Regions from separate parts of the Acidocella sp. C78 genome, predicted to be linked through region 1. Evidence: riboswitches for the same ligand, from Rfam matches in the RefSeq annotation. Region 1 holds a riboswitch; the other holds the start of a gene.
The links. Region 1 has a riboswitch for glycine ahead of gcvT (glycine cleavage system aminomethyltransferase GcvT). Riboswitches for the same ligand answer to the same signal wherever they lie in the genome.

Region 1 (14,288 bases):
CCAGCACCTCCGCATCGTTCTTCGCCATGGATTCGTCATGCAATGGCAGCAATCCGAAGCGGAGAACGAGCGTCAGGACCGCCATCACGATTCCGAGAGACTGCATCGCGTCGACCGTCCAGCTCCAGTCGCGGGGCGGTCCGAGTTCGGCGAAGGCGAGTCCCCAGCCGGATGCGAGGGTCAACGCCATGGCGGGGATCGTTGCGGAAAACTGCCTGCGCCACGCGGCGCCGTCGCGGCGCCCCGCCACCAGAAGGGCGAGCAGCAATCCACTCCATGCGGCAAAGCCACCGATGTGAGCCAGTCGTAGCGCTGAAATTGCCGCGAGGCCGGGCTCGCTCACGACAGGAGTGCGCGCAGCCGTTCGGCGGCGGCCATGATTTCCTGGCCGGCGAGGGTTGCGGGCGTGGTTTCGGCGATGCCGAGACCGTCGGCGAAACTGTTGGCGTAGGCGGCCCGGTTGCCCAGCGCCGTATCGAGCAGTTGAAGCCGCCGCGCGGTGATTTCCGCTTCGAGGCGCCGCCGCAGTCTCGATGCGGCAGGCGCCCGATTGAACATCAGCGCCACCGGCCGGCGTTCCTCGGTCGCCAGGGTCAGCGTGCCCTCGGCGGCCCATAGATCGGGCGGCGTGGGGTTCAGCGGGATCAGCACGAGATCCGCGCCGCGGATGGCGCGCCGCGCGTTGGAATCGAGGACCGGCGGCGTGTCGATCAACACGAGATCACAACTGCCGCGCAAGCTTTCCAGCGCGTTGCCCAGCCGCCATCCGGAAACCGACTCGACGGCGAGATCGGCCCTCGCCCTGGGATTGGCTGCCCGCAGCCGTCCCCAGGCGCCGAGGGTTCCCTGCGGGTCGATATCGAGCAGGCCGACGCGTGCGCCCATGCGAGGGCAACGCCGAGCTGCGCTGCAAGCATCGTCTTGCCCGCGCCGCCCTTCTGTTGCGCTACCGCGATCACCCGCGCCATCGACACCTCCTGTTCCACTTCGGGAGACTAGCAAACGCCGCGCTTTCTGTCTCACATGGGCGCCATGGACGCATTGTATTCTCCATCGGACATGGCCCGTATCGATGCCGCCGCGCCGTGTTGCGGCGTGAGCGGTATCGCGCTCATGGAAAATGCCGGGGCCGCGGTGGCGCGGATCATCCGGCGGCGCTTCAGTCCGGGCCGGGTGCTTGTTCTGGCCGGGCCGGGGAATAATGGCGGCGATGGGTATGTCGCCGCGCGTCATCTGGCGCAGTGGGGCTGGCCGGTGGTTGTCGCGCCCGTTGCGCCGCCAAGACCGGGCGGCGACGCGGCGGCGATGGCGGCGCTCTGGCGCGGCCCTGTCGTGCTGCCCGACCGCGCGCGGATCGGCGCCGCCGACATCGTCATCGATGCCGTGTTCGGCGCCGGATTGAAGAGGGATATCGACCCGGGCATCGCCGACCTCCTTGCCGCGGCGCGCCGCATCGTCGCGATCGACATGCCCAGCGGAGTCGATGGCGCAACCGGCCATGCGCGGGGGCGGCCCGCCCGGGCCGATCTCACGGTGACTTTCGAGGCGTTCAAGCCCGGGCATCTTCTCTATCCGGGGCGGGGGTTCTGCGGCGAGATCCTCCGCGCCGCGATCGGCATGCCCGCGGCGGCATTCGCAGCCGTCGAACCGAAAACCTGGCGCAACACGCCGGCGCTCTGGCGGCTCCCGCGCCCCGAAGCGACGGGCCACAAATATCGCCGTGGCCACCTGACGATCCTTGCGGGACCGATGGGCGGGGCGGCGATTCTGGCCGCGGCCGCGGCCCGGCGCGTGGGGGCGGGGCTGGTGACGCTGAACGGTGCCGGGCTGGGCGCGGTGCCGCCGGGCGTGATCGTCAGCCCGGCTCGGCCCGCAGACCTGCTCGCGGACCCGCGGCGGCGGGTGTGGCTGTGCGGTCCGGGCCTGGGCGTGGACGCGGCGGGCGCCATGCTGCGCTCTCTTCTCGACGCCGGGCGCACCGTCGTGGCCGATGCCGATGCGCTGACCTCGGCGGCCGGGGCGGCGGAGCGCCTGCGGGGCGTTGCCGCCATCACCCCGCATGACGGCGAGTTCGCCCGCCTGTTTCCCGATCTGACGCAAGACCGCCTGACCCGGGCCCGAATCGCCGCGGCGAGGGTGGGAGGGGTTGTTGTGCTGAAAGGGCCGGACACGGTGATCGCGGCGCCGGATGGACGCGCCGCGATCAACGACAATGCGCCGCCCTGGCTGGCGACCGCCGGATCGGGCGACACCCTGGCCGGCATCGTCGGCGGATTGCTGACGCAGGCATGGCGGCGTTCGAATCCTGCTGCGCCGCCGTCTGGCTGCATGGCGCCGCGGCATCGGCGGCGGGGGCGGGGCTCATCGCGGAGGATCTGGCGGAATACCTACCGATGGTTGCGGATGAAATAAAAAATTTCAAAAATTAAACAAAATCGGCCGGAAATGCAGCTTAAGATCGGTGGCGAGAAACGCTGCGTTAACTTATTCTTAAGTCATGTTGGTTATAGCACTTTGCATGATCAGTGCAGCGTCATTATCGGCCTTTGCGGCGCCGATCGGCCCGTCATCGCTGGAAATTCCGCCGCTCCGTGTGACCCCCGCTTCGCCGGCATCAAGCGAGCCCTCGGCGACGTCCCGCCCGTCTGCCGCGCCCTCGGGGGCGATGCGCGGCGCGTATCTCGACATCACCGTCTGACCCGGCTGGTTTTTCCGGTTCGCTTTCGGTTCGCATCTGTCCGGAAAACCCGGCAGGGTGCCAGCAAGCCGAAAAGCAGCGCTTGCGTTCCCCGCTGATCTGAGTTTACACAAGGCCATTCACTCCTCCATGCGGGAGAGAGCGGCGCTTCCGGGTCCATCCGGGTCGCGCCGCCGCCGAAGGCGCAACCGGCCCCCGGAAACGCTCAGGCAAAAGGACCGCAACGGAGCAAGGATCTCTGGAAAGCCGGCGCGATGCGCCGCACCGAAGGCGTAAGGCGCGGTTCACCCCGCGCCGAATCTCTCAGGTTCCGCGACAGAGGGGGGTCAGACTGGGCGGTTCTGCACCCGTCCGCTGGTGTCGCGGGAGATCTGGTCTTGGCCGATTCAGCATTGCTTACCGTGCCGCTCGATGCGCTGCATCGCAGCCTCGGCGCGCGAATGGTCGATTTCGCTGGTTACGACATGCCGGTGCAGTATGACGGCATCATCGCCGAACATCTGCATTGCCGGGCGCAGGCCGCGTTGTTCGATGTCTCGCATATGGGCCAGGCGGTGCTCGAAGGCCCCGATGCGGCGGCCGCGCTGGAACGTGTGGTGACCGGCGATATCAGGGGGCTGAAGCCGGGCCGCCAGCGCTATACGCTGCTGATGAACGCGCGGGGCGGGATTGTCGATGATCTGATGGTCGCCAATCTGGGCGATCGCCTGCTCCTTGTTCTGAATGCCGGGCGCAAGGATGTCGACGTCGCGCACATCCGCGCTCACCTCCCTGAAACCGTCGTGCTGACCACGCAATTCGACCGCGCCCTGCTCGCCCTGCAGGGGCCCGAGGCCGGCGCCGTTCTGGCCGCTCTCGCGCCGGACGCCGCGGCGATGCGCTTCATGGATGCGCGCGAGACGTCGGCGTCAGGCATTCCGGTCACGATCACCCGCTCGGGGTATACCGGTGAGGACGGGTTCGAGATCGGCCTGCCCGCGGCGGACGCCGAGACGCTGGCGCGCGCCCTTCTCGCCGATCCGCGGGTGAAGCCGGCCGGCCTCGGCGCGCGGGATTCGCTGCGGCTTGAGGCCGGGCTGCCGCTCTATGGCAACGATATCGACGAAACCCGGGACCCGATTTCCGCCGGGCTCGGCTTCGCCATCGGCAAGACGCGCAAGATGGGGTGGGATTTCCTGGGCGGCGATGCCGCGCGGGCGGTGCACGATGCCGGCCCGCGCGAACGCCTGGTCGGGCTTCGCGCCGACGGCCGGGCTCCGGTGCGCGCCGGCGCCGAACTCCGCGATGCCGCCGGGCAGCCGGTCGGGCGCATCACCTCGGGCACGTTCGGGCCGAGCGTCAACGGGCCTGTCGCGCTCGGGTATGTCCGCGCCGACTGCGCCGCGGATGGCTCGACCCTGATCGCCGGGCTGCGCGGCCGCGATATCGGCATGACCGTCGTGCCGCTGCCTTTCGTTCCGCATCGTTATCATCGCTGAAAGAGGACCAGATGACCGAGATCCGATTTTCCAAAGACCATGAATGGATCAGGCTCGACGGCGACGTCGCCACCGTGGGGATCACCGATCACGCGCAGTCGGCGCTCGGTGACGTCGTGTTCGTCGAACTGCCGGAGGCGGGGCGGCATGTCGATGCCGGCGAGGGCTGCGCGGTGGTGGAAAGCGTCAAGGCCGCGTCGGATGTCTACGCGCCGCTCTCCGGCACGGTGACCGAGGCGAACGGCGCGCTGGCCGACGAGCCGGGCATGGTCAACGCGCAGGCCGAATCCGGCGCCTGGTTCTTCCGCATGACCCTGGACGACCGCGCCGCCTTCGATGCCCTGCTGACCGCCGACGATTACCAGGCCTTTCTCGCAACGCTCTGACCGGAGCCGCCGCCATGCCGGATACCGCGCCCCAGACCATCGACGATTTTGCCGCCCTGCTGGCCGAGGAGCGCTTCGCCCTGCGCCATATCGGCCCCGGGCCGCCGAGCGCGCGGCGATGCTGCGCGCGCTGGGGGCTGCGGATCTCGACGCGCTGATCGCTCGCACCGTGCCGGAGACGATCCGCATCGCCGCGCCGCTCGACCTGCCGGCGGCGCTGACCGAGGGCGAGATCCTCGACGATCTGCGCCGCTACGCCGCGGGTAACGAGGTCAAGCGCAGCCTGATCGGGCTCGGCTATCACGGCACCGTCACGCCGCCGGTCATCCTGCGCAACGTGCTGGAAAATCCCGGCTGGTATACGGCCTATACGCCGTACCAGGCCGAGATCGCCCAGGGGCGGCTGGAGGCGCTGCTGAATTTCCAGACGATGATGGCGGAACTCGCCGGGCTCGACCTCGCCAATGCCTCGCTGCTCGACGAGGGCACGGCGGCGGCGGAGGGCGTCGCGCTCGCGCATGCGGTACACAAGGGCGGATCGACGGTGATCGCCGTCGCCGCCGACCTGCATCCGCAGAGCCGGGCGGTGATCGCCACCCGTGCCGCACCGCTCGGCTGGACGCTGGCCGATGTGGCGCCGGGGGATGCCGCCGCGATCGAGCGGACGAAGCCCTTCGCCGTGGTGCTGCAATACCCGGGGACGACCGGTGCCGTGCGCGACCTGTCGGACGAGATCGCGGCGGCGCATCGCGCCGGGGCGCTCGCCATCGTCGCGGCCGACCCGCTGGCGCTCACCCTGCTGCGGCCGCCGGGCGAGATGGGGGCGGATATCGTGCTCGGCTCGGCCCAGCGCTTCGGCGTGCCGATGGGCTTCGGCGGGCCGCACGCGGCCTTTTTCGCGACGCGCGATTCGCTGAAGCGGCACATGGCGGGCCGGCTGGTGGGCGTTTCGGTCGACGCGGCGGGGGAGGCCGCGCTGCGCCTCGCCTTGCAGACGCGCGAGCAGCATATCAGGCGCGAGAAGGCGACCTCGAATATCTGCACCGCGCAGGTGCTGCTGGCGGTGATCGCCGGGTTCTATGGCGTGTGGCATGGGCCGGAAGGGCTGGCGCGGATCGCCCGGCGGGTGCATCTCGCGGCCAGGCTGCTCGCCGGCGCGGCGCGGGCGGCGGGGTTGCCGCTCCGGCACGACACGTTCTTCGACACGATCGCGATCGAGGCCGGCGCGGGGGCGGACGCGCTGACGCAGCGGGCGCTGCGCGCGGGGTTCAATCTGCGGCGCGTCGATGATGGCTGCGTCGCCATCGCGCTCGACGAGACGGTGACGGCGGCGGAGATCGCCGCTCTGGCCGGCGTGATCGGCGGCACGGCGGATGCCGCGGCCTCGCCGCTCGCCGCGCTGGCGCGGCAGAGCGCGTTCATGAATGCGCCCGTATTCCACGCGCATCGCTCGGAGCATGCGATGCTGCGCTATCTCAAGCAGCTCGAGGACAAGGACGTCGCGCTCAACCGCAGCATGATCCCGCTCGGCTCCTGCACGATGAAGCTGAACGCGACGGCGGAGATGATCCCGATCACCTGGCGCGCCTTCGCCGACATCCACCCCTTCGCGCCGATCGAGCAGACCCGGGGCTACCGGGCGCTGATCGCCCGGCTGTCGGACGATCTCGCGCGGATCACCGGCTTCGCCGCGGTCTCGTTGCAGCCGAATTCCGGCGCCCAGGGGGAATATGCCGGGCTGCTCGCGATTCGCGCCTTTCATGCGGCGCGCGGCGAGGAGCATCGCGACATCTGCCTGATCCCGTCCTCGGCGCATGGCACCAACCCGGCCTCGGCGACGATGGCGGGCTATCGGGTGGTGGTGGTCGGCTGCGACCGGGCGGGGAATATCGACCTCGCCGACCTGGAGGCGAAGATCGCCGCGCATGCGGGGAAGCTCGCCGCGCTGATGATCACCTATCCCTCGACCCATGGCGTGTTCGAGGCGAGCGTGCGGGATATCTGCGCGCGCGTGCACGCGGCGGGCGGGCAGGTCTATATGGATGGGGCGAACATGAACGCGCAGGTGGGGCTGACCTCGCCGGCGGCGATCGGCGCCGATGTCTGCCATCTCAACCTGCACAAGACCTTCTGCATTCCGCATGGCGGCGGCGGGCCCGGCGTGGGGCCGATCGCGGTGGCGGCGCATCTCGCGCCGCATCTGCCCAACCATCCGCTGCGGCCGGATGCCGGGCCCTCGACCGGCTATGGGCCGGTGAGTGCCGCGCCGTTCGGCTCGGCGTCCATCCTGCCGATCCCCTACGCCTATATCCGCATGATGGGGCCGGACGGGCTGCGCGAGGCGACGGCGGTGGCGATTCTCAACGCCAACTACATCGCCCATCGGCTCGCGCCGCATTACCCGATCCTCTATACCGACGCGAACGGCATGGTGGCGCATGAATGCATCATCGATTGCCGGCACTTCCAGGCCGAGGCGGGCGTGCTGGTCGAGGATATCGCCAAGCGGTTGCAGGATTACGGGTTCCATGCGCCGACCATGTCCTGGCCGGTGCCGGGCACGCTGATGATCGAGCCGACCGAAAGCGAGACGAAGGCGGAACTCGACCGGTTTTGCGAGGCGATGATCGCGATCCGCGGCGAGATCGCCGATGTCGCGGCCGGCGCGCTCGACCGGGCGGACAACCCGCTGAAGAACGCGCCGCATACCGCGGCCGAGGTGATGGCGGCGGCGTGGACGCACGGCTATGGCCGCGACCGCGCCGCCTTCCCGCTGCCGTATCTGCGCGCCGCGAAATACTGGCCGCCGGTCAAGCGGGTGGACAACGTGTATGGCGACCGTAACCTCGTGTGCTCCTGCGCGCCGCTTTCGGCCTATGCCGAGGCGGCGGACTGAGCCGGGCGCGGTTTCGGAAAACCGGGGCGGGACCACATCCAGGGCTGTGCGGGGAGCGTAATCCCGGCATGGCCCTGAATGGAGACCCATCATGATGACACTCGCCCGCCGCTCGCTGCTCGCGGCAGCCCCGGCGCTGCTCGCCGGCTGCACCTTCGACACCAGCCCCTATCCCCTGCCGCCGCTGCGCCATGCGCGCGTCGATCTCGACCGGTTCATGGGGCGCTGGTACATCATCGGCCATATCCCGTATTTCGCCGAGGCCGGATATGTCGGCGCCAATGCGGTCTATACGCGCCGGCCCGACGGGGCGATCGATGACCAGTATAACGCCTATCCCGGGAGCTTTGCCGCGAAACGGTTCCGGTTCACCTCGGTCGACGAGGTGGAGCCGGGGACGGACAATGCGGTCTGGCGCGTCACCCTGCTGAACGGAATGATCGGCGTGCCGTATGTGATCATGCATGTCGAGCCCGATTATTCGGTGTTTCTCGGCGGGTTTCCGAACCGTTCGCTGGGCTGGATATTCGCGCGCGCGCCGCGGATGGACGCGGCGACCTATCGCGCGATGCTCGACCGTTTCTATCGCCAGGGCTACGACGCGCGGCGGTTCCGGCGCGTCGCGCAGTTTCCCGACCAGATCGGCCAGCCCGGCTTCGAGCGCGTCTGAACGGCGGGGACATGGCGTTTTTGGGGCCTTGCCGCTGACCCGATGCGTCGGCATATCAGGGTTCATGAGGTCGAGCGCCGCCCATGAGTGAGTTCGCCGCGCCGTTGCGCGGCCTGGCCAGGCTGCTGTGGCGGGTGGCGCGCGCGGCGGTGTTCGTGGTCGGGCTGGCGACGATCGCGCTGGCGGGCGCGGGGGCGTGGGGGCTTCACCGGCTGGCGCGCCAGACGGTCCGGCTGCCGGCGCATTTCGTGCTCACCCTCGATTTGCAGGATGCGCCGCCGGACGTGGCCGCATCGCCGGCGTTGCTGGCGCGGGCAACCGGCGCGCGCCCGACGCTCGAACAGACCATCGCGGCGATCGACCGTGCCGCCACCGATCCGCGGGTGCGCGGCATCGACATTCTGCTCGGCGGTGGGTGCTGCGGCCTGACCACGGCCGAGGAGTTGCATGACGCGCTCTCCCGCTTCCGGGCGGTTTCCCACCGGCAGGTGGTCGCCCGGGCCATGTCGTTCGACGGGGCGGCAGGGCTTGGCGCCTATGTCGTCGCCACGGCGGCAAACCGCATCGAGCTTTCCGATGCCGGCGATTTCGGGGTTACCGGCCTTGCCCTGCAAAGCCCGTTCGCGGCGGACCTGCTCAAGATGGCGGGGGTCGAGGCGCAGTTCGCCCATATCGGCAAATACAAGACCTATCCGGAATTGTTCACCCGATCGGGGCCCTCGGCCGCGGCGACCGAGATGATGAACAGCCTCGCCGGCTCGCTCTACGAGTCCGCGCTGGTGCCGATCGCGGCACGGTTGAAACGCAGCCCGGACCAGGTGAAGGCCCTGCTCGACCAGGCGCCGTTCAGCGCAGGACAGGCGAAGCAGGATGGGCTGGTCGACACCGTGCTGCCGCTTTCGGCCCAGATTGCCCATGTGCATGGCCTTCATGTGCGGCTCGCTCAGTATATCGCCGCGATGCGGTCCGCGCCGGCGGGCGCCCCCAAGGTGGCGCTGATCGTCGCGCATGGCGACATCAACGCGCCGGACGCACCGGAGCGGAGCGGCGGGATCGATCCGGGGCGCCTCGCGCATGAAATCGCGGTCGCGGTGGCCGACAAGTCGATCCGCGCGATCGTGCTGCGGCTCGACACGCCTGGCGGCACGGTGACCGGCTCGGCCATGGTTGGCGCCGAGGTCGCGCATGCCGCCAGTGTCCACAAGCCGCTGATCGTCTCGATGGGCGCGCTCGATGCATCGGGCGGCTACTGGATTTCGAGCCACGGCGCGGTGCTGGTGGCCGATCCGGCAACCCTGACCGGCTCGATCGGCGTGCTTGGCGGCAAGTTCAGCTTCGGTGGGCTTCTCGCCCGGCTGGGCGTCAACGTCAGCGCGGCCTCGCGCGGGGCGAACGCGCTGTTCGACAGCGCCGTGACGCCCTGGACGCCGGCGCAACTGGCCAGCCTGCAGGGGCAGCTCGATCTCGATTACCAGAAATTCATCGGCTGGGTCGCTGCCGGCCGCCGGATGAGCCCGGCGCAGGTCAATGCGGTGGGGCAGGGGCGGGTTTGGACCGGCGCGCAGGCCCGCAGCCGAGGCCTGGTCGACCGGCTCGGTGGATATCACGCAGCCTTCATGGCCGCGCGCGCCTTGCTCCATCTGCCGGCGGGCGCCCCGCTCGACATCGTGCCAGGCAATGCGCAACCGGGGCTCGGCGTGCTCATCGCCTCTCTGGCGCGGCGCGCGAGCCCCCTCGGCGTTGCCGAATTGCCAGAGCCCCTGCGCGGGCTTCTCGCGCTCACGCGGCTGCATCGGCTGTCAATGATACCGGTCGAATTCCGGTAGGGCCGCGAGTCGGCCTTCCATTAACAAACGGTTAATCAAAATCCACCCTTTCGCCGCAAATCTGGAACAAAACAGAAACACATCGAATTGACGGGTGGCGAAGTCCTCCGCGTCACTGGCGATTCCGATTTGTTGCTCTTTTTAAGTGGAAATTTTGCGAGCGACAAAGATAAATCCCTTTGACGCCCATGATTCCCCATGATATCCCATGACAACCCATAGCGAATCCGGCTGACGTACCGTCCTGATGTCGGAATGTTTGCAGCGAGGCATATCAACGGCGAGACGAAAGGGCCGCGACAGCGCCGATGAGCCAGTTTCTCGGCACTCACAGGAACAGGTTGGACGCCAAGGGCCGGGTATCGGTCCCGGCGGCGTTTCGTGCCGCCCTGCGCCGGGATGGCGACTCGCACGGCCTGATCCTGCGGCCATCGCACAAGCATCGCTGCATCGAGGCTTGGCCGACGCCGGTGTTCGAGGCGCTGGCCACGCGTCTGCAAGGTCTCGACCTGTTCAGCGATACCCACGATGACATGGCGGCGGCGCTCTACGCCGATGCCTGGCCGCTCGAAGCCGACAAGGAAGGAAGGGTTCTGCTGCCTGAGCCGCTCGTGGAGCATGCGGGGTTGCGTGACAGCGTGGTGTTCATGGGGCTGGGGCGGACATTCCAGATCTGGGAGCCGGACGCGGCCGACCGTCGCCGGGCCGAGGCGCGGGAGCGCGCGCGGATTGGCGGACTCACCCTGCCGGCGGGAGCGTCGGCATGAATGGCGAGTTTTCCCATGTGCCGGTGCTGCGCGAGGAGGCGGTGACGATGCTCGCGCCGCGCGATGGCGGGGTTTATCTCGACGGAACCTTCGGCGGCGGCGGATACAGCGCTGCCATTCTGGAGGCGGCGTCCTGCGCGGTCTGGGCGATCGACCGCGATCCGGCGGCCATCGGGCGCGGCGCGGCGCTGGCCAGCCGGCATCCCGGCCGGCTGCATCTCGTCGAGGGCCGGTTCGGCGACCTGCTCGATCTGCTGCGCGATCGTGGGGTGACAGCGCTTGACGGCGCGGTGTTCGATTTCGGGGTGTCGTCCTACCAGCTCGACGATCCGGCGCGGGGCTTCTCCTTCCGGGCCGATGGGCCGCTCGACATGCGCATGGGCGCGGCCGGGCCGACCGCGGCCGATATCGTGAACACCTTTGCCGAGGCGGAGCTGGCCGACATTCTTTTCCATTTCGGCGAGGAGCGGGCGTCGCGGCGGATTGCTGCCGCCATCGTCGGGCGCCGCGCCGCGCAGCGCTTCGAGACCACCGCCGATCTTGCGTCGGTGATCCGCTCGGTGGTCCGGCCCGACCGCTCCGGGATCGATCCGGCGACGCGCAGTTTCCAGGCGCTCAGGATCGAGGTGAACCAGGAACTCGCCGAGATCGAGCGCGGGCTTGAGGCGGCGTCTTCGCTGCTGGCGCCCGGCGGGCGGCTCGTCGCCGTTTCGTTCCATTCGCTGGAGGATCGCATCGTCAAGCGCTTCATGAATGCGGCGACCGGTCATGTCGCCGCGCCCTCGCGGCACGATCCCTCCGGTCTCGCGCGGCAAGCGGCCGCGCCGCGGTTCCGCGCCCTGACCCGCGGCGTCGTCACGCCGGGTGAGGCGGAGGCCGCCGCCAACCCGCGCGCCCGGTCGGCGCGGCTGCGGGGCATCGAAAGGCTTGCGGCATGATCCGCCCCGTCACCCTCGTCACCGGGCTGCTGATGCTGGGCTCGGGCGCCTGGCTGTTCGTGGTGAAGCACCGCGCCGGCACGCTCGATCACCAGATTGGCGGGGTCACCGCGCAGATCCGCAGCTCCGAACAGCGCATCCGCGTGCTGCGTGCCGAATGGGCGCTTGAAACCGATCCGAACCGGCTGACCCGGCTTGCCGCGATGTTCATGTCGCAGCTCAAGCCGATGAAGCCGGATCAGCTGGTGTCATGGCAACAACTGGCCGATGCGCTGCCGCCGCCGGGCGCCGAGGCGCCGCATCTGCCGCTGCCGCCGCCTTTGCCCGGGGATGTCTCCGGCGCCCCCTCATCCGCGCCCGTCGCCGCGGTAGCGGCGCCTCGGACTGTCGCCGCGGCAGCGGCGCCTCGGACTGTCGCTCTCGCGACGATCCCGCCGCCGCCGCCGGTGGCGAACCGGGCGTCCTCCAGGGCGCGAACCGTGCTGGCGATGGTGAAGTCGCATACGGTTGCGCGGCCGGTTTCGGCTGCGCACGCACCGGCCCATCACGCCGTCGTTGCCGTCGATCGGCCCGCCCGCCACCAGCGCAACGCTGCCTCGTCATCCGTCGTCGCCGATGCGCGCCGGCCGCAGATGCTCGGCGCCTCGGTCCTCGCGCCCCGGCCGGCGGATCATTCCGTGGCACCGGCGATCCGGCCGATCCGGGCCAGCGATCCCCTGCCGTTCCCGCATTCCCGGCGTCCGCCGCGATCCGCGCGCGCCGCGGCCCCGGCGCCGCATGCGGCCTCGGTTTTCGGCGGCTATGCCGCGAGCTTGCCGCCACCGCGCCCGGCGGACGGAGGCGTGCCATGACCGCACCTCCGCCCCGCGACAGCCTCTCGCCCCGCGTTCCCGGAACCGGCCGTGACGCCACGCGCCGCGCCGGCGCGCCCGAGCGCGGCGCGACACCGCGGATGGAGCATGTGCGCGTCACCTCGCCCGATCTCGTGCGCCGCGCCGCGATCGGCACGCTGCACCGGCGGCTTGCCGCCGGGTTCGGCGGATTTGTCCTGATCTTCCTGCTCCTCGCGGCGCGGGTCGTGTATGTCACGGTCGTCCATCCGGTGCCGCCCGACAAGGCGGCGATCGCGGCGCAGACGCCGTCGACCACCATCGCGCTGCCGCCGCCCGCGCGCGCCGAGATCACCGACCGCAATGGCGAAATTCTTGCCGTTTCGCTGCCGGCGGCGGCGCTGTACGCCAATCCGAAGCAGGTTCAGGACCCGGGCGTCGCGGCGCGCGAGATCGCGGCGGTGATTCCCGGGCTCGATCCGGGATTTCTCGAATCACGGCTTGCCGACCGCGCGCATGATTTCGTGTATCTCGATCGCAAGTTGACGGCCTCGCAGGAGCTGGCGGTCAACCGACTCGGGATTCCCGGCGTGTATTTCGAGAACACGGAGCGGCGGCACTATCCCCAGGGCAATCTCGCGGCGCATATTCTGGGCGGGGTGACGCCCGACCAGCGCGGCATCGCCGGCGTCGAGGACTGGTTCAACAAGCGGCTGACCGCCGACCCTGGCAAGCCGCTTCGCCTGTCGATCGACATCGGCGCCGAGGGGATCGTGCGTCAGGCGATCTGGGGGGCGATGTCGGATTACGATGCCAAGGGCGCTTGCGGCATCGTCATGTCGGTGCGGACCGGCCGGGTTCTGGCGATGGCCAGCGTGCCGGATTACAAGGCCGACGATCTCGGCACGGCACCCGCCGATGCGCGCTTCAACCGCTGCGTTTCCGGCGATTATGAGCCGGGCAGCGTGTTCAAGCTGCAGACGCTGGCGATGGCGATCAATTCCGGGATGATCGAGCCCTGGGACCGGTTCAACACCACCCATCCGCTGCATGTTGGCCGGTTTACCGTGACCGATTTCGAGCCCGCGCATATCTGGATGGCGGTGCCGCATGTCCTTGCCGTGTCATCCAATATCGGCGCCTCGCGAATCGCGACCATTCTGGGGCCGCAAATCCAGCGCACCTGGCTGCGCAAGCTCGGCTTCTTCCGCCGCCCGCCGATCCAGCTGCCGGAAGCAACGCCGCCGATGTATCATCCGAAGTCGAGCTGGAAACTGCTGACGACGATGACGGTCAGCTTCGGCAACGGCATCGCGATGTCGCCGCTGCAACTGATTTCGGCGGTTGTGCCGGTCGTCAATGGCGGGATCTGGTATCCGCCGACGCTGCTCGACCGGGGTACGCCGCCGGCGGGGGTGCGGGTGATGAGCGAGCGGACCTCGCTGATCATGCGCAAGATGATGCGCAACGTCGTCACAGCACCGGATGGCACCGGCGTCTATGCCCGGGTGCCGGGTTATCTGGTGGGCGGCAAGACCGGCACGGCGCAGGTCGTCGGGCCGAACGGGCGGTATCTGCGGCATCTCAACAACGCCTCGTTCATGGCGGCGTTTCCGATGAACGACCCACGCTATGTGGTCTATGTCGTCGTGCTGCAGCCGCATGCGACGAAGCAGATGCTGCCGTTCTGCCACGGGTTCACCACCGGCGGCTATGTCGCCGCGCCGGCCGTCGCCCAGATCATTTCGCGGATCGGGCCGATGCTCGGCATCATGCCGCTGTCCGGCCAGGCGCTTGCC
Region 2 (14,288 bases), on a different contig from region 1:
GAGATTGCCCTGGGGATAGTGCCGCCGCTCCGTGTTCTCGAAATACACGCCGGGAATCCCGAGTCGGTTGACCGCCAGCTCCTGCGAGGCCGTCAACTTGCGATCGAGATACACGAAATCATGCGCGCGGTCGGCAAGCCGTGATTCGAGAAATCCCGGATCGAGCCCGGGAATCACCGCCGCGATCTCGCGCGCCGCGACGCCCGGGTCCTGAACCTGCTTCGGATTGGCGTACAGCGCCGCCGCCGGCAGCGAAACGGCAAGAATTTCGCCATTGCGGTCGGTGATCTCGGCGCGCGCGGGCGGCGGCAGCGCGATGGTGGTCGACGGCGTCTGCGCCGCGATCGCCGCCTTGTCGGGCGGCACCGGATGGACGACCGTGACATACACGACCCGCGCCGCGAGGAGCAGGAAGATCAGGACAAATCCGCCGAACCCGGCGGCAAGCCGCCGGTGCAGCGTGCCGATCGCGGCGCGGCGCACGAGATCGGGCGAGGTGACGCGCACATGCTCCATCCGCGGTGTCGCGCCGCGCTCGGGCGCGCCGGCGCGGCGCGTGGCGTCACGGCCGGTTCCGGGAACGCGGGGCGAGAGGCTGTCGCGGGGCGGAGGTGCGGTCATGGCACGCCTCCGTCCGCCGGGCGCGGTGGCGGCAAGCTCGCGGCATAGCCGCCGAAAACCGAGGCCGCATGCGGCGCCGGGGCCGCGGCGCGCGCGGATCGCGGCGGACGCCGGGAATGCGGGAACGGCAGGGGATCGCTGGCCCGGATCGGCCGGATCGCCGGTGCCACGGAATGATCCGCCGGCCGGGGCGCGAGGACCGAGGCGCCGAGCATCTGCGGCCGGCGCGCATCGGCGACGACGGATGACGAGGCAGCGTTGCGCTGGTGGCGGGCGGGCCGATCGACGGCAACGACGGCGTGATGGGCCGGTGCGTGCGCAGCCGAAACCGGCCGCGCAACCGTATGCGACTTCACCATCGCCAGCACGGTTCGCGCCCTGGAGGACGCCCGGTTCGCCACCGGCGGCGGCGGCGGGATCGTCGCGAGAGCGACAGTCCGAGGCGCCGCTGCCGCGGCGACAGTCCGAGGCGCCGCTACCGCGGCGACGGGCGCGGATGAGGGGGCGCCGGAGACATCCCCGGGCAAAGGCGGCGGCAGCGGCAGATGCGGCGCCTCGGCGCCCGGCGGCGGCAGCGCATCGGCCAGTTGTTGCCATGACACCAGCTGATCCGGCTTCATCGGCTTGAGCTGCGACATGAACATCGCGGCAAGCCGGGTCAGCCGGTTCGGATCGGTTTCAAGCGCCCATTCGGCACGCAGCACGCGGATGCGCTGTTCGGAGCTGCGGATCTGCGCGGTGACCCCGCCAATCTGGTGATCGAGCGTGCCGGCGCGGTGCTTCACCACGAACAGCCAGGCGCCCGAGCCCAGCATCAGCAGCCCGGTGACGAGGGTGACGGGGCGGATCATGCCGCAAGCCTTTCGATGCCCCGCAGCCGCGCCGACCGGGCGCGCGGGTTGGCGGCGGCCTCCGCCTCACCCGGCGTGACGACGCCGCGGGTCAGGGCGCGGAACCGCGGCGCGGCCGCTTGCCGCGCGAGACCGGAGGGATCGTGCCGCGAGGGCGCGGCGACATGACCGGTCGCCGCATTCATGAAGCGCTTGACGATGCGATCCTCCAGCGAATGGAACGAAACGGCGACGAGCCGCCCGCCGGGCGCCAGCAGCGAAGACGCCGCCTCAAGCCCGCGCTCGATCTCGGCGAGTTCCTGGTTCACCTCGATCCTGAGCGCCTGGAAACTGCGCGTCGCCGGATCGATCCCGGAGCGGTCGGGCCGGACCACCGAGCGGATCACCGACGCAAGATCGGCGGTGGTCTCGAAGCGCTGCGCGGCGCGGCGCCCGACGATGGCGGCAGCAATCCGCCGCGACGCCCGCTCCTCGCCGAAATGGAAAAGAATGTCGGCCAGCTCCGCCTCGGCAAAGGTGTTCACGATATCGGCCGCGGTCGGCCCGGCCGCGCCCATGCGCATGTCGAGCGGCCCATCGGCCCGGAAGGAGAAGCCCCGCGCCGGATCGTCGAGCTGGTAGGACGACACCCCGAAATCGAACACCGCGCCGTCAAGCGCTGTCACCCCACGATCGCGCAGCAGATCGAGCAGGTCGCCGAACCGGCCCTCGACGAGATGCAGCCGGCCGGGATGCCGGCTGGCCAGCGCCGCGCCGCGCCCGATGGCCGCCGGATCGCGGTCGATCGCCCAGACCGCGCAGGACGCCGCCTCCAGAATGGCAGCGCTGTATCCGCCGCCGCCGAAGGTTCCGTCGAGATAAACCCCGCCATCGCGCGGCGCGAGCATCGTCACCGCCTCCTCGCGCAGCACCGGCACATGGGAAAACTCGCCATTCATGCCGACGCTCCCGCCGGCAGGGTGAGTCCGCCAATCCGCGCGCGCTCCCGCGCCTCGGCCCGGCGACGGTCGGCCGCGTCCGGCTCCCAGATCTGGAATGTCCGCCCCAGCCCCATGAACACCACGCTGTCACGCAACCCCGCATGCTCCACGAGCGGCTCAGGCAGCAGAACCCTTCCTTCCTTGTCGGCTTCGAGCGGCCAGGCATCGGCGTAGAGCGCCGCCGCCATGTCATCGTGGGTATCGCTGAACAGGTCGAGACCTTGCAGACGCGTGGCCAGCGCCTCGAACACCGGCGTCGGCCAAGCCTCGATGCAGCGATGCTTGTGCGATGGCCGCAGGATCAGGCCGTGCGAGTCGCCATCCCGGCGCAGGGCGGCACGAAACGCCGCCGGGACCGATACCCGGCCCTTGGCGTCCAACCTGTTCCTGTGAGTGCCGAGAAACTGGCTCATCGGCGCTGTCGCGGCCCTTTCGTCTCGCCGTTGATATGCCTCGCTGCAAACATTCCGACATCAGGACGGTACGTCAGCCGGATTCGCTATGGGTTGTCATGGGATATCATGGGGAATCATGGGCGTCAAAGGGATTTATCTTTGTCGCTCGCAAAATTTCCACTTAAAAAGAGCAACAAATCGGAATCGCCAGTGACGCGGAGGACTTCGCCACCCGTCAATTCGATGTGTTTCTGTTTTGTTCCAGATTTGCGGCGAAAGGGTGGATTTTGATTAACCGTTTGTTAATGGAAGGCCGACTCGCGGCCCTACCGGAATTCGACCGGTATCATTGACAGCCGATGCAGCCGCGTGAGCGCGAGAAGCCCGCGCAGGGGCTCTGGCAATTCGGCAACGCCGAGGGGGCTCGCGCGCCGCGCCAGAGAGGCGATGAGCACGCCGAGCCCCGGTTGCGCATTGCCTGGCACGATGTCGAGCGGGGCGCCCGCCGGCAGATGGAGCAAGGCGCGCGCGGCCATGAAGGCTGCGTGATATCCACCGAGCCGGTCGACCAGGCCTCGGCTGCGGGCCTGCGCGCCGGTCCAAACCCGCCCCTGCCCCACCGCATTGACCTGCGCCGGGCTCATCCGGCGGCCGGCAGCGACCCAGCCGATGAATTTCTGGTAATCGAGATCGAGCTGCCCCTGCAGGCTGGCCAGTTGCGCCGGCGTCCAGGGCGTCACGGCGCTGTCGAACAGCGCGTTCGCCCCGCGCGAGGCCGCGCTGACGTTGACGCCCAGCCGGGCGAGAAGCCCACCGAAGCTGAACTTGCCGCCAAGCACGCCGATCGAGCCGGTCAGGGTTGCCGGATCGGCCACCAGCACCGCGCCGTGGCTCGAAATCCAGTAGCCGCCCGATGCATCGAGCGCGCCCATCGAGACGATCAGCGGCTTGTGGACACTGGCGGCATGCGCGACCTCGGCGCCAACCATGGCCGAGCCGGTCACCGTGCCGCCAGGCGTGTCGAGCCGCAGCACGATCGCGCGGATCGACTTGTCGGCCACCGCGACCGCGATTTCATGCGCGAGGCGCCCCGGATCGATCCCGCCGCTCCGCTCCGGTGCGTCCGGCGCGTTGATGTCGCCATGCGCGACGATCAGCGCCACCTTGGGGGCGCCCGCCGGCGCGGACCGCATCGCGGCGATATACTGAGCGAGCCGCACATGAAGGCCATGCACATGGGCAATCTGGGCCGAAAGCGGCAGCACGGTGTCGACCAGCCCATCCTGCTTCGCCTGTCCTGCGCTGAACGGCGCCTGGTCGAGCAGGGCCTTCACCTGGTCCGGGCTGCGTTTCAACCGTGCCGCGATCGGCACCAGCGCGGACTCGTAGAGCGAGCCGGCGAGGCTGTTCATCATCTCGGTCGCCGCGGCCGAGGGCCCCGATCGGGTGAACAATTCCGGATAGGTCTTGTATTTGCCGATATGGGCGAACTGCGCCTCGACCCCCGCCATCTTGAGCAGGTCCGCCGCGAACGGGCTTTGCAGGGCAAGGCCGGTAACCCCGAAATCGCCGGCATCGGAAAGCTCGATGCGGTTTGCCGCCGTGGCGACGACATAGGCGCCAAGCCCTGCCGCCCCGTCGAACGACATGGCCCGGGCGACCACCTGCCGGTGGGAAACCGCCCGGAAGCGGGAGAGCGCGTCATGCAACTCCTCGGCCGTGGTCAGGCCGCAGCACCCACCGCCGAGCAGAATGTCGATGCCGCGCACCCGCGGATCGGTGGCGGCACGGTCGATCGCCGCGATGGTCTGTTCGAGCGTCGGGCGCGCGCCGGTTGCCCGCGCCAGCAACGCCGGCGATGCGGCCACGTCCGGCGGCGCATCCTGCAAATCGAGGGTGAGCACGAAATGCGCCGGCAGCCGGACCGTCTGGCGCGCCAGCCGGTGAAGCCCCCACGCCCCCGCGCCCGCCAGCGCGATCGTCGCCAGCCCGACCACGAACACCGCCGCGCGCGCCACCCGCCACAGCAGCCTGGCCAGGCCGCGCAACGGCGCGGCGAACTCACTCATGGGCGGCGCTCGACCTCATGAACCCTGATATGCCGACGCATCGGGTCAGCGGCAAGGCCCCAAAAACGCCATGTCCCCGCCGTTCAGACGCGCTCGAAGCCGGGCTGGCCGATCTGGTCGGGAAACTGCGCGACGCGCCGGAACCGCCGCGCGTCGTAGCCCTGGCGATAGAAACGGTCGAGCATCGCGCGATAGGTCGCCGCGTCCATCCGCGGCGCGCGCGCGAATATCCAGCCCAGCGAACGGTTCGGAAACCCGCCGAGAAACACCGAATAATCGGGCTCGACATGCATGATCACATACGGCACGCCGATCATTCCGTTCAGCAGGGTGACGCGCCAGACCGCATTGTCCGTCCCCGGCTCCACCTCGTCGACCGAGGTGAACCGGAACCGTTTCGCGGCAAAGCTCCCGGGATAGGCGTTATACTGGTCATCGATCGCCCCGTCGGGCCGGCGCGTATAGACCGCATTGGCGCCGACATATCCGGCCTCGGCGAAATACGGGATATGGCCGATGATGTACCAGCGCCCCATGAACCGGTCGAGATCGACGCGCGCATGGCGCAGCGGCGGCAGGGGATAGGGGCTGGTGTCGAAGGTGCAGCCGGCGAGCAGCGCCGGGGCTGCCGCGAGCAGCGAGCGGCGGGCGAGTGTCATCATGATGGGTCTCCATTCAGGGCCATGCCGGGATTACGCTCCCCGCACAGCCCTGGATGTGGTCCCGCCCCGGTTTTCCGAAACCGCGCCCGGCTCAGTCCGCCGCCTCGGCATAGGCCGAAAGCGGCGCGCAGGAGCACACGAGGTTACGGTCGCCATACACGTTGTCCACCCGCTTGACCGGCGGCCAGTATTTCGCGGCGCGCAGATACGGCAGCGGGAAGGCGGCGCGGTCGCGGCCATAGCCGTGCGTCCACGCCGCCGCCATCACCTCGGCCGCGGTATGCGGCGCGTTCTTCAGCGGGTTGTCCGCCCGGTCGAGCGCGCCGGCCGCGACATCGGCGATCTCGCCGCGGATCGCGATCATCGCCTCGCAAAACCGGTCGAGTTCCGCCTTCGTCTCGCTTTCGGTCGGCTCGATCATCAGCGTGCCCGGCACCGGCCAGGACATGGTCGGCGCATGGAACCCGTAATCCTGCAACCGCTTGGCGATATCCTCGACCAGCACGCCCGCCTCGGCCTGGAAGTGCCGGCAATCGATGATGCATTCATGCGCCACCATGCCGTTCGCGTCGGTATAGAGGATCGGGTAATGCGGCGCGAGCCGATGGGCGATGTAGTTGGCGTTGAGAATCGCCACCGCCGTCGCCTCGCGCAGCCCGTCCGGCCCCATCATGCGGATATAGGCGTAGGGGATCGGCAGGATGGACGCCGAGCCGAACGGCGCGGCACTCACCGGCCCATAGCCGGTCGAGGGCCCGGCATCCGGCCGCAGCGGATGGTTGGGCAGATGCGGCGCGAGATGCGCCGCCACCGCGATCGGCCCCACGCCGGGCCCGCCGCCGCCATGCGGAATGCAGAAGGTCTTGTGCAGGTTGAGATGGCAGACATCGGCGCCGATCGCCGCCGGCGAGGTCAGCCCCACCTGCGCGTTCATGTTCGCCCCATCCATATAGACCTGCCCGCCCGCCGCGTGCACGCGCGCGCAGATATCCCGCACGCTCGCCTCGAACACGCCATGGGTCGAGGGATAGGTGATCATCAGCGCGGCGAGCTTCCCCGCATGCGCGGCGATCTTCGCCTCCAGGTCGGCGAGGTCGATATTCCCCGCCCGGTCGCAGCCGACCACCACCACCCGATAGCCCGCCATCGTCGCCGAGGCCGGGTTGGTGCCATGCGCCGAGGACGGGATCAGGCAGATGTCGCGATGCTCCTCGCCGCGCGCCGCATGAAAGGCGCGAATCGCGAGCAGCCCGGCATATTCCCCCTGGGCGCCGGAATTCGGCTGCAACGAGACCGCGGCGAAGCCGGTGATCCGCGCGAGATCGTCCGACAGCCGGGCGATCAGCGCCCGGTAGCCCCGGGTCTGCTCGATCGGCGCGAAGGGGTGGATGTCGGCGAAGGCGCGCCAGGTGATCGGGATCATCTCCGCCGTCGCGTTCAGCTTCATCGTGCAGGAGCCGAGCGGGATCATGCTGCGGTTGAGCGCGACGTCCTTGTCCTCGAGCTGCTTGAGATAGCGCAGCATCGCATGCTCCGAGCGATGCGCGTGGAATACGGGCGCATTCATGAACGCGCTCTGCCGCGCCAGCGCGGCGAGCGGCGAGGCCGCGGCATCCGCCGTGCCGCCGATCACGCCGGCCAGAGCGGCGATCTCCGCCGCCGTCACCGTCTCGTCGAGCGCGATGGCGACGCAGCCATCATCGACGCGCCGCAGATTGAACCCCGCGCGCAGCGCCCGCTGCGTCAGCGCGTCCGCCCCCGCGCCGGCCTCGATCGCGATCGTGTCGAAGAACGTGTCGTGCCGGAGCGGCAACCCCGCCGCCCGCGCCGCGCCGGCGAGCAGCCTGGCCGCGAGATGCACCCGCCGGGCGATCCGCGCCAGCCCTTCCGGCCCATGCCACACGCCATAGAACCCGGCGATCACCGCCAGCAGCACCTGCGCGGTGCAGATATTCGAGGTCGCCTTCTCGCGCCTGATATGCTGCTCGCGCGTCTGCAAGGCGAGGCGCAGCGCGGCCTCCCCCGCCGCGTCGACCGAAACGCCCACCAGCCGGCCCGCCATGTGCCGCTTCAGCGAATCGCGCGTCGCGAAAAAGGCCGCGTGCGGCCCGCCGAAGCCCATCGGCACGCCGAAGCGCTGGGCCGAGCCGAGCACGATATCCGCCCCCATCTCGCCCGGCGGCCGCAGCAGGGTGAGCGCCAGCGGGTCGGCCGCGACGATGGCGAGCGCCCCGGCGCGATGCGCCGCCGCGATCTCGTCCGACAGGTCGCGCACGGCACCGGTCGTCCCCGGGTATTGCAGCACCACGGCGAAGGGCTTCGTCCGCTCGATCGCGGCGGCATCCCCCGGCGCCACATCGGCCAGCGTCCAGCCGAGCGGTGCGGCACGGGTGGCGATCACCGCCCGGCTCTGCGGATGCAGGTCGGCGGCGACGGCGATCACCGTCGATCCGCCCTTGTGTACCGCATGCGCGAGCGCGACGCCCTCCGCCGCCGCCGTGCCCTCGTCGAGCAGCGAGGCATTGGCGAGGTCGAGCCCGGCGAGTTCCGCCATCATCGTCTGGAAATTCAGCAGCGCCTCCAGCCGCCCCTGGGCGATCTCGGCCTGGTACGGCGTATAGGCCGTATACCAGCCGGGATTTTCCAGCACGTTGCGCAGGATGACCGGCGGCGTGACGGTGCCGTGATAGCCGAGCCCGATCAGGCTGCGCTTGACCTCGTTACCCGCGGCGTAGCGGCGCAGATCGTCGAGGATCTCGCCCTCGGTCAGCGCCGCCGGCAGGTCGAGCGGCGCGGCGATGCGGATCGTCTCCGGCACGGTGCGAGCGATCAGCGCGTCGAGATCCGCAGCCCCCAGCGCGCGCAGCATCGCCGCGCGCTCGGCGGCCCGGGGCCGATATGGCGCAGGGCGAAGCGCTCCTCGGCCAGCAGGGCGGCAAAATCGTCGATGGTCTGGGGCGCGGTATCCGGCATGGCGGCGGCTCCGGTCAGAGCGTTGCGAGAAAGGCCTGGTAATCGTCGGCGGTCAGCAGGGCATCGAAGGCGGCGCGGTCGTCCAGGGTCATGCGGAAGAACCAGGCGCCGGATTCGGCCTGCGCGTTGACCATGCCCGGCTCGTCGGCCAGCGCGCCGTTCGCCTCGGTCACCGTGCCGGAGAGCGGCGCGTAGACATCCGACGCGGCCTTGACGCTTTCCACCACCGCGCAGCCCTCGCCGGCATCGACATGCCGCCCCGCCTCCGGCAGTTCGACGAACACGACGTCACCGAGCGCCGACTGCGCGTGATCGGTGATCCCCACGGTGGCGACGTCGCCGTCGAGCCTGATCCATTCATGGTCTTTGGAAAATCGGATCTCGGTCATCTGGTCCTCTTTCAGCGATGATAACGATGCGGAACGAAAGGCAGCGGCACGACGGTCATGCCGATATCGCGGCCGCGCAGCCCGGCGATCAGGGTCGAGCCATCCGCGGCGCAGTCGGCGCGGACATACCCGAGCGCGACAGGCCCGTTGACGCTCGGCCCGAACGTGCCCGAGGTGATGCGCCCGACCGGCTGCCCGGCGGCATCGCGGAGTTCGGCGCCGGCGCGCACCGGAGCCCGGCCGTCGGCGCGAAGCCCGACCAGGCGTTCGCGCGGGCCGGCATCGTGCACCGCCCGCGCGGCATCGCCGCCCAGGAAATCCCACCCCATCTTGCGCGTCTTGCCGATGGCGAAGCCGAGCCCGGCGGAAATCGGGTCCCGGGTTTCGTCGATATCGTTGCCATAGAGCGGCAGCCCGGCCTCAAGCCGCAGCGAATCCCGCGCGCCGAGGCCGGCCGGCTTCACCCGCGGATCGGCGAGAAGGGCGCGCGCCAGCGTCTCGGCGTCCGCCGCGGGCAGGCCGATCTCGAACCCGTCCTCACCGGTATACCCCGAGCGGGTGATCGTGACCGGAATGCCTGACGCCGACGTCTCGCGCGCATCCATGAAGCGCATCGCCGCGGCGTCCGGCGCGAGAGCGGCCAGAACGGCGCCGGCCTCGGGCCCCTGCAGGGCGAGCAGGGCGCGGTCGAATTGCGTGGTCAGCACGACGGTTTCAGGGAGGTGAGCGCGGATGTGCGCGACGTCGACATCCTTGCGCCCGGCATTCAGAACAAGGAGCAGGCGATCGCCCAGATTGGCGACCATCAGATCATCGACAATCCCGCCCCGCGCGTTCATCAGCAGCGTATAGCGCTGGCGGCCCGGCTTCAGCCCCCTGATATCGCCGGTCACCACACGTTCCAGCGCGGCCGCCGCATCGGGGCCTTCGAGCACCGCCTGGCCCATATGCGAGACATCGAACAACGCGGCCTGCGCCCGGCAATGCAGATGTTCGGCGATGATGCCGTCATACTGCACCGGCATGTCGTAACCAGCGAAATCGACCATTCGCGCGCCGAGGCTGCGATGCAGCGCATCGAGCGGCACGGTAAGCAATGCTGAATCGGCCAAGACCAGATCTCCCGCGACACCAGCGGACGGGTGCAGAACCGCCCAGTCTGACCCCCCTCTGTCGCGGAACCTGAGAGATTCGGCGCGGGGTGAACCGCGCCTTACGCCTTCGGTGCGGCGCATCGCGCCGGCTTTCCAGAGATCCTTGCTCCGTTGCGGTCCTTTTGCCTGAGCGTTTCCGGGGGCCGGTTGCGCCTTCGGCGGCGGCGCGACCCGGATGGACCCGGAAGCGCCGCTCTCTCCCGCATGGAGGAGTGAATGGCCTTGTGTAAACTCAGATCAGCGGGGAACGCAAGCGCTGCTTTTCGGCTTGCTGGCACCCTGCCGGGTTTTCCGGACAGATGCGAACCGAAAGCGAACCGGAAAAACCAGCCGGGTCAGACGGTGATGTCGAGATACGCGCCGCGCATCGCCCCCGAGGGCGCGGCAGACGGGCGGGACGTCGCCGAGGGCTCGCTTGATGCCGGCGAAGCGGGGGTCACACGGAGCGGCGGAATTTCCAGCGATGACGGGCCGATCGGCGCCGCAAAGGCCGATAATGACGCTGCACTGATCATGCAAAGTGCTATAACCAACATGACTTAAGAATAAGTTAACGCAGCGTTTCTCGCCACCGATCTTAAGCTGCATTTCCGGCCGATTTTGTTTAATTTTTGAAATTTTTTATTTCATCCGCAACCATCGGTAGGTATTCCGCCAGATCCTCCGCGATGAGCCCCGCCCCCGCCGCCGATGCCGCGGCGCCATGCAGCCAGACGGCGGCGCAGCAGGATTCGAACGCCGCCATGCCTGCGTCAGCAATCCGCCGACGATGCCGGCCAGGGTGTCGCCCGATCCGGCGGTCGCCAGCCAGGGCGGCGCATTGTCGTTGATCGCGGCGCGTCCATCCGGCGCCGCGATCACCGTGTCCGGCCCTTTCAGCACAACAACCCCTCCCACCCTCGCCGCGGCGATTCGGGCCCGGGTCAGGCGGTCTTGCGTCAGATCGGGAAACAGGCGGGCGAACTCGCCGTCATGCGGGGTGATGGCGGCAACGCCCCGCAGGCGCTCCGCCGCCCCGGCCGCCGAGGTCAGCGCATCGGCATCGGCCACGACGGTGCGCCCGGCGTCGAGAAGAGAGCGCAGCATGGCGCCCGCCGCGTCCACGCCCAGGCCCGGACCGCACAGCCACACCCGCCGCCGCGGGTCCGCGAGCAGGTCTGCGGGCCGAGCCGGGCTGACGATCACGCCCGGCGGCACCGCGCCCAGCCCGGCACCGTTCAGCGTCACCAGCCCCGCCCCCACGCGCCGGGCCGCGGCCGCGGCCAGAATCGCCGCCCCGCCCATCGGTCCCGCAAGGATCGTCAGGTGGCCACGGCGATATTTGTGGCCCGTCGCTTCGGGGCGCGGGAGCCGCCAGAGCGCCGGCGTGTTGCGCCAGGTTTTCGGTTCGACGGCTGCGAATGCCGCCGCGGGCATGCCGATCGCGGCGCGGAGGATCTCGCCGCAGAACCCCCGCCCCGGATAGAGAAGATGCCCGGGCTTGAACGCCTCGAAAGTCACCGTGAGATCGGCCCGGGCGGGCCGCCCCCGCGCATGGCCGGTTGCGCCATCGACTCCGCTGGGCATGTCGATCGCGACGATGCGGCGCGCCGCGGCAAGGAGGTCGGCGATGCCCGGGTCGATATCCCTCTTCAATCCGGCGCCGAACACGGCATCGATGACGATGTCGGCGGCGCCGATCCGCGCGCGGTCGGGCAGCACGACAGGGCCGCGCCAGAGCGCCGCCATCGCCGCCGCGTCGCCGCCCGGTCTTGGCGGCGCAACGGGCGCGACAACCACCGGCCAGCCCCACTGCGCCAGATGACGCGCGGCGACATACCCATCGCCGCCATTATTCCCCGGCCCGGCCAGAACAAGCACCCGGCCCGGACTGAAGCGCCGCCGGATGATCCGCGCCACCGCGGCCCCGGCATTTTCCATGAGCGCGATACCGCTCACGCCGCAACACGGCGCGGCGGCATCGATACGGGCCATGTCCGATGGAGAATACAATGCGTCCATGGCGCCCATGTGAGACAGAAAGCGCGGCGTTTGCTAGTCTCCCGAAGTGGAACAGGAGGTGTCGATGGCGCGGGTGATCGCGGTAGCGCAACAGAAGGGCGGCGCGGGCAAGACGATGCTTGCAGCGCAGCTCGGCGTTGCCCTCGCATGGGCGCACGCGTCGGCCTGCTCGATATCGACCCGCAGGGAACCCTCGGCGCCTGGGGACGGCTGCGGGCAGCCAATCCCAGGGCGAGGGCCGATCTCGCCGTCGAGTCGGTTTCCGGATGGCGGCTGGGCAACGCGCTGGAAAGCTTGCGCGGCAGTTGTGATCTCGTGTTGATCGACACGCCGCCGGTCCTCGATTCCAACGCGCGGCGCGCCATCCGCGGCGCGGATCTCGTGCTGATCCCGCTGAACCCCACGCCGCCCGATCTATGGGCCGCCGAGGGCACGCTGACCCTGGCGACCGAGGAACGCCGGCCGGTGGCGCTGATGTTCAATCGGGCGCCTGCCGCATCGAGACTGCGGCGGCGCCTCGAAGCGGAAATCACCGCGCGGCGGCTTCAACTGCTCGATACGGCGCTGGGCAACCGGGCCGCCTACGCCAACAGTTTCGCCGACGGTCTCGGCATCGCCGAAACCACGCCCGCAACCCTCGCCGGCCAGGAAATCATGGCCGCCGCCGAACGGCTGCGCGCACTCCTGTCGTGAGCGAGCCCGGCCTCGCGGCAATTTCAGCGCTACGACTGGCTCACATCGGTGGCTTTGCCGCATGGAGTGGATTGCTGCTCGCCCTTCTGGTGGCGGGGCGCCGCGACGGCGCCGCGTGGCGCAGGCAGTTTTCCGCAACGATCCCCGCCATGGCGTTGACCCTCGCATCCGGCTGGGGACTCGCCTTCGCCGAACTCGGACCGCCCCGCGACTGGAGCTGGACGGTCGACGCGATGCAGTCTCTCGGAATCGTGATGGCGGTCCTGACGCTCGTTCTCCGCTTCGGATTGCTGCCATTGCATGACGAATCCATGGCGAAGAACGATGCGGAGGTGCTGGCGACAGGCATCGGCCGGATCAACCGGCTGATCGCCGCCAATCTTCTCCTGGCCTTCATCATCCTGGTCATCGCCGTGACAGGGCAGTGAAAATTCAACGACTTGACGAAGCGGTGAGCGAGCGGAGGCCGCCGCATCCGGTAGAGCACTCCTTTGGCGAAGCCAGCCCGCGCAACACTTCGCAATCTTCGCCCGCTTCTCACATCATGTAACACATTTTTTCTTTCAATGACCCCCATGCGACACGAAAGGGTCTTGCCCGCGTCATGATTCTCGGTCATTTAATGACTGTGGCGTTACGATGTTTTCGGAAACCGCAAACGAACGTGGGTCGTGCGCAGGAACGATGGTTCGGACGCCAGCCGCCAAGTTTAGGGAGCCTCTTTAGTTAGCATCTAAATGATGCCGGCCGGTCAAAGACCGGCCGCTTTTTTTGTCCCATCCGAGACAGTGACAAGGTGGGGGGCTTCTGTTGCCCGGCGCCCCCCGTGCCGCGCTTATCGCTTATGCAGCGATAGCGAGCGCCTCGAAGTTATCGTTGGCACTTGTGATACGGCCCGATGACGGCGGAACCATGCCGAGCGAAAGATGGGTCTTTACCACGCGTGTCGAGCCTGTTTCGCCCCCGTTGATCCGCCGGCAGTTCGATTTGCGCAATGCGAACCGGACCGGCGGGGAAACTGGTGGAGGCGCCGGGTACTGCCCCCGGGTCCACTACGTTTATTCCACGCATCGTTTATCGCCATAGTCGGTGACCCCGACACTGCCTATATAGGCGAGGTCCATCGTCTGTGAAAGAGCCCCTTCTTGCCCCTGGCCGCCGGCGGGCATAGGAGGATCGCTCAACCAGGGACTGCCGCCATGCCGCTCAGCGATTCCGACCGCACCGAGATCGAGGCCGCGCGCGCCGAAACCGCGCCGACCCGCCGCGCCACCGTGCCGGCGCTCGAGGCCATGCTCTTCAGTGCGATGCCCGTGCTCGATCACGGATTCGTTCGCGTCATCGACTATATGGGCGACGATGCCGCGGTGGTTCAGGCGGCGCGCGTCTCCTACGGCCGGGGCACCCGCAAGGTGAGCGAGGACGAGGGGCTGATCCGCTACCTCATGCGCCACCGGCATTCCACACCCTTCGAAATGTGCGAGATCAAGCTGCACGTGA

Region 2: another riboswitch for glycine. It lies ahead of gcvT (glycine cleavage system aminomethyltransferase GcvT); the one in region 1 lies ahead of gcvT (glycine cleavage system aminomethyltransferase GcvT).

Annotation. Positions count from the first base shown of each region.
Region 1 covers NZ_CAJQZK010000111.1:78,022-92,309, forward strand. The annotation lists gene ACIDOCELLA78_RS82930 (hypothetical protein) at 1-343, opposite strand, end outside; gene ACIDOCELLA78_RS82935 (ParA family protein) at 340-885, opposite strand; partial or broken gene ACIDOCELLA78_RS82940 (NAD(P)H-hydrate dehydratase) at 1,024-2,429, shown strand; gene ACIDOCELLA78_RS82945 (hypothetical protein) at 2,519-2,698, shown strand; glycine riboswitch at 2,821-2,929, shown strand; gene gcvT (glycine cleavage system aminomethyltransferase GcvT) at 3,076-4,176, shown strand; gene gcvH (glycine cleavage system protein GcvH) at 4,188-4,562, shown strand; partial or broken gene gcvP (aminomethyl-transferring glycine dehydrogenase) at 4,577-7,458, shown strand; gene ACIDOCELLA78_RS82965 (lipocalin family protein) at 7,550-8,128, shown strand; gene ACIDOCELLA78_RS82970 (S49 family peptidase) at 8,212-9,954, shown strand; gene mraZ (division/cell wall cluster transcriptional repressor MraZ) at 10,263-10,721, shown strand; gene rsmH (16S rRNA (cytosine(1402)-N(4))-methyltransferase RsmH) at 10,718-11,659, shown strand; gene ACIDOCELLA78_RS82985 (hypothetical protein) at 11,656-12,510, shown strand; gene ACIDOCELLA78_RS82990 (penicillin-binding protein 2) at 12,507-14,288, shown strand, end outside.
Region 2 covers NZ_CAJQZK010000002.1:76,861-91,148, reverse strand. The annotation lists gene ACIDOCELLA78_RS99305 (penicillin-binding protein 2) at 1-621, opposite strand, end outside; gene ACIDOCELLA78_RS99300 (hypothetical protein) at 618-1,472, opposite strand; gene rsmH (16S rRNA (cytosine(1402)-N(4))-methyltransferase RsmH) at 1,469-2,410, opposite strand; gene mraZ (division/cell wall cluster transcriptional repressor MraZ) at 2,407-2,865, opposite strand; gene ACIDOCELLA78_RS99285 (S49 family peptidase) at 3,174-4,916, opposite strand; gene ACIDOCELLA78_RS99280 (lipocalin family protein) at 5,000-5,578, opposite strand; partial or broken gene gcvP (aminomethyl-transferring glycine dehydrogenase) at 5,670-8,551, opposite strand; gene gcvH (glycine cleavage system protein GcvH) at 8,566-8,940, opposite strand; gene gcvT (glycine cleavage system aminomethyltransferase GcvT) at 8,952-10,052, opposite strand; glycine riboswitch at 10,199-10,307, opposite strand; gene ACIDOCELLA78_RS99260 (hypothetical protein) at 10,430-10,609, opposite strand; partial or broken gene ACIDOCELLA78_RS99255 (NAD(P)H-hydrate dehydratase) at 10,699-12,104, opposite strand; gene ACIDOCELLA78_RS99250 (ParA family protein) at 12,243-12,788, shown strand; gene ACIDOCELLA78_RS99245 (hypothetical protein) at 12,785-13,216, shown strand; RNA gene ssrA (transfer-messenger RNA) at 13,584-13,927, opposite strand; gene thyX (FAD-dependent thymidylate synthase) at 13,988-14,288, shown strand, end outside.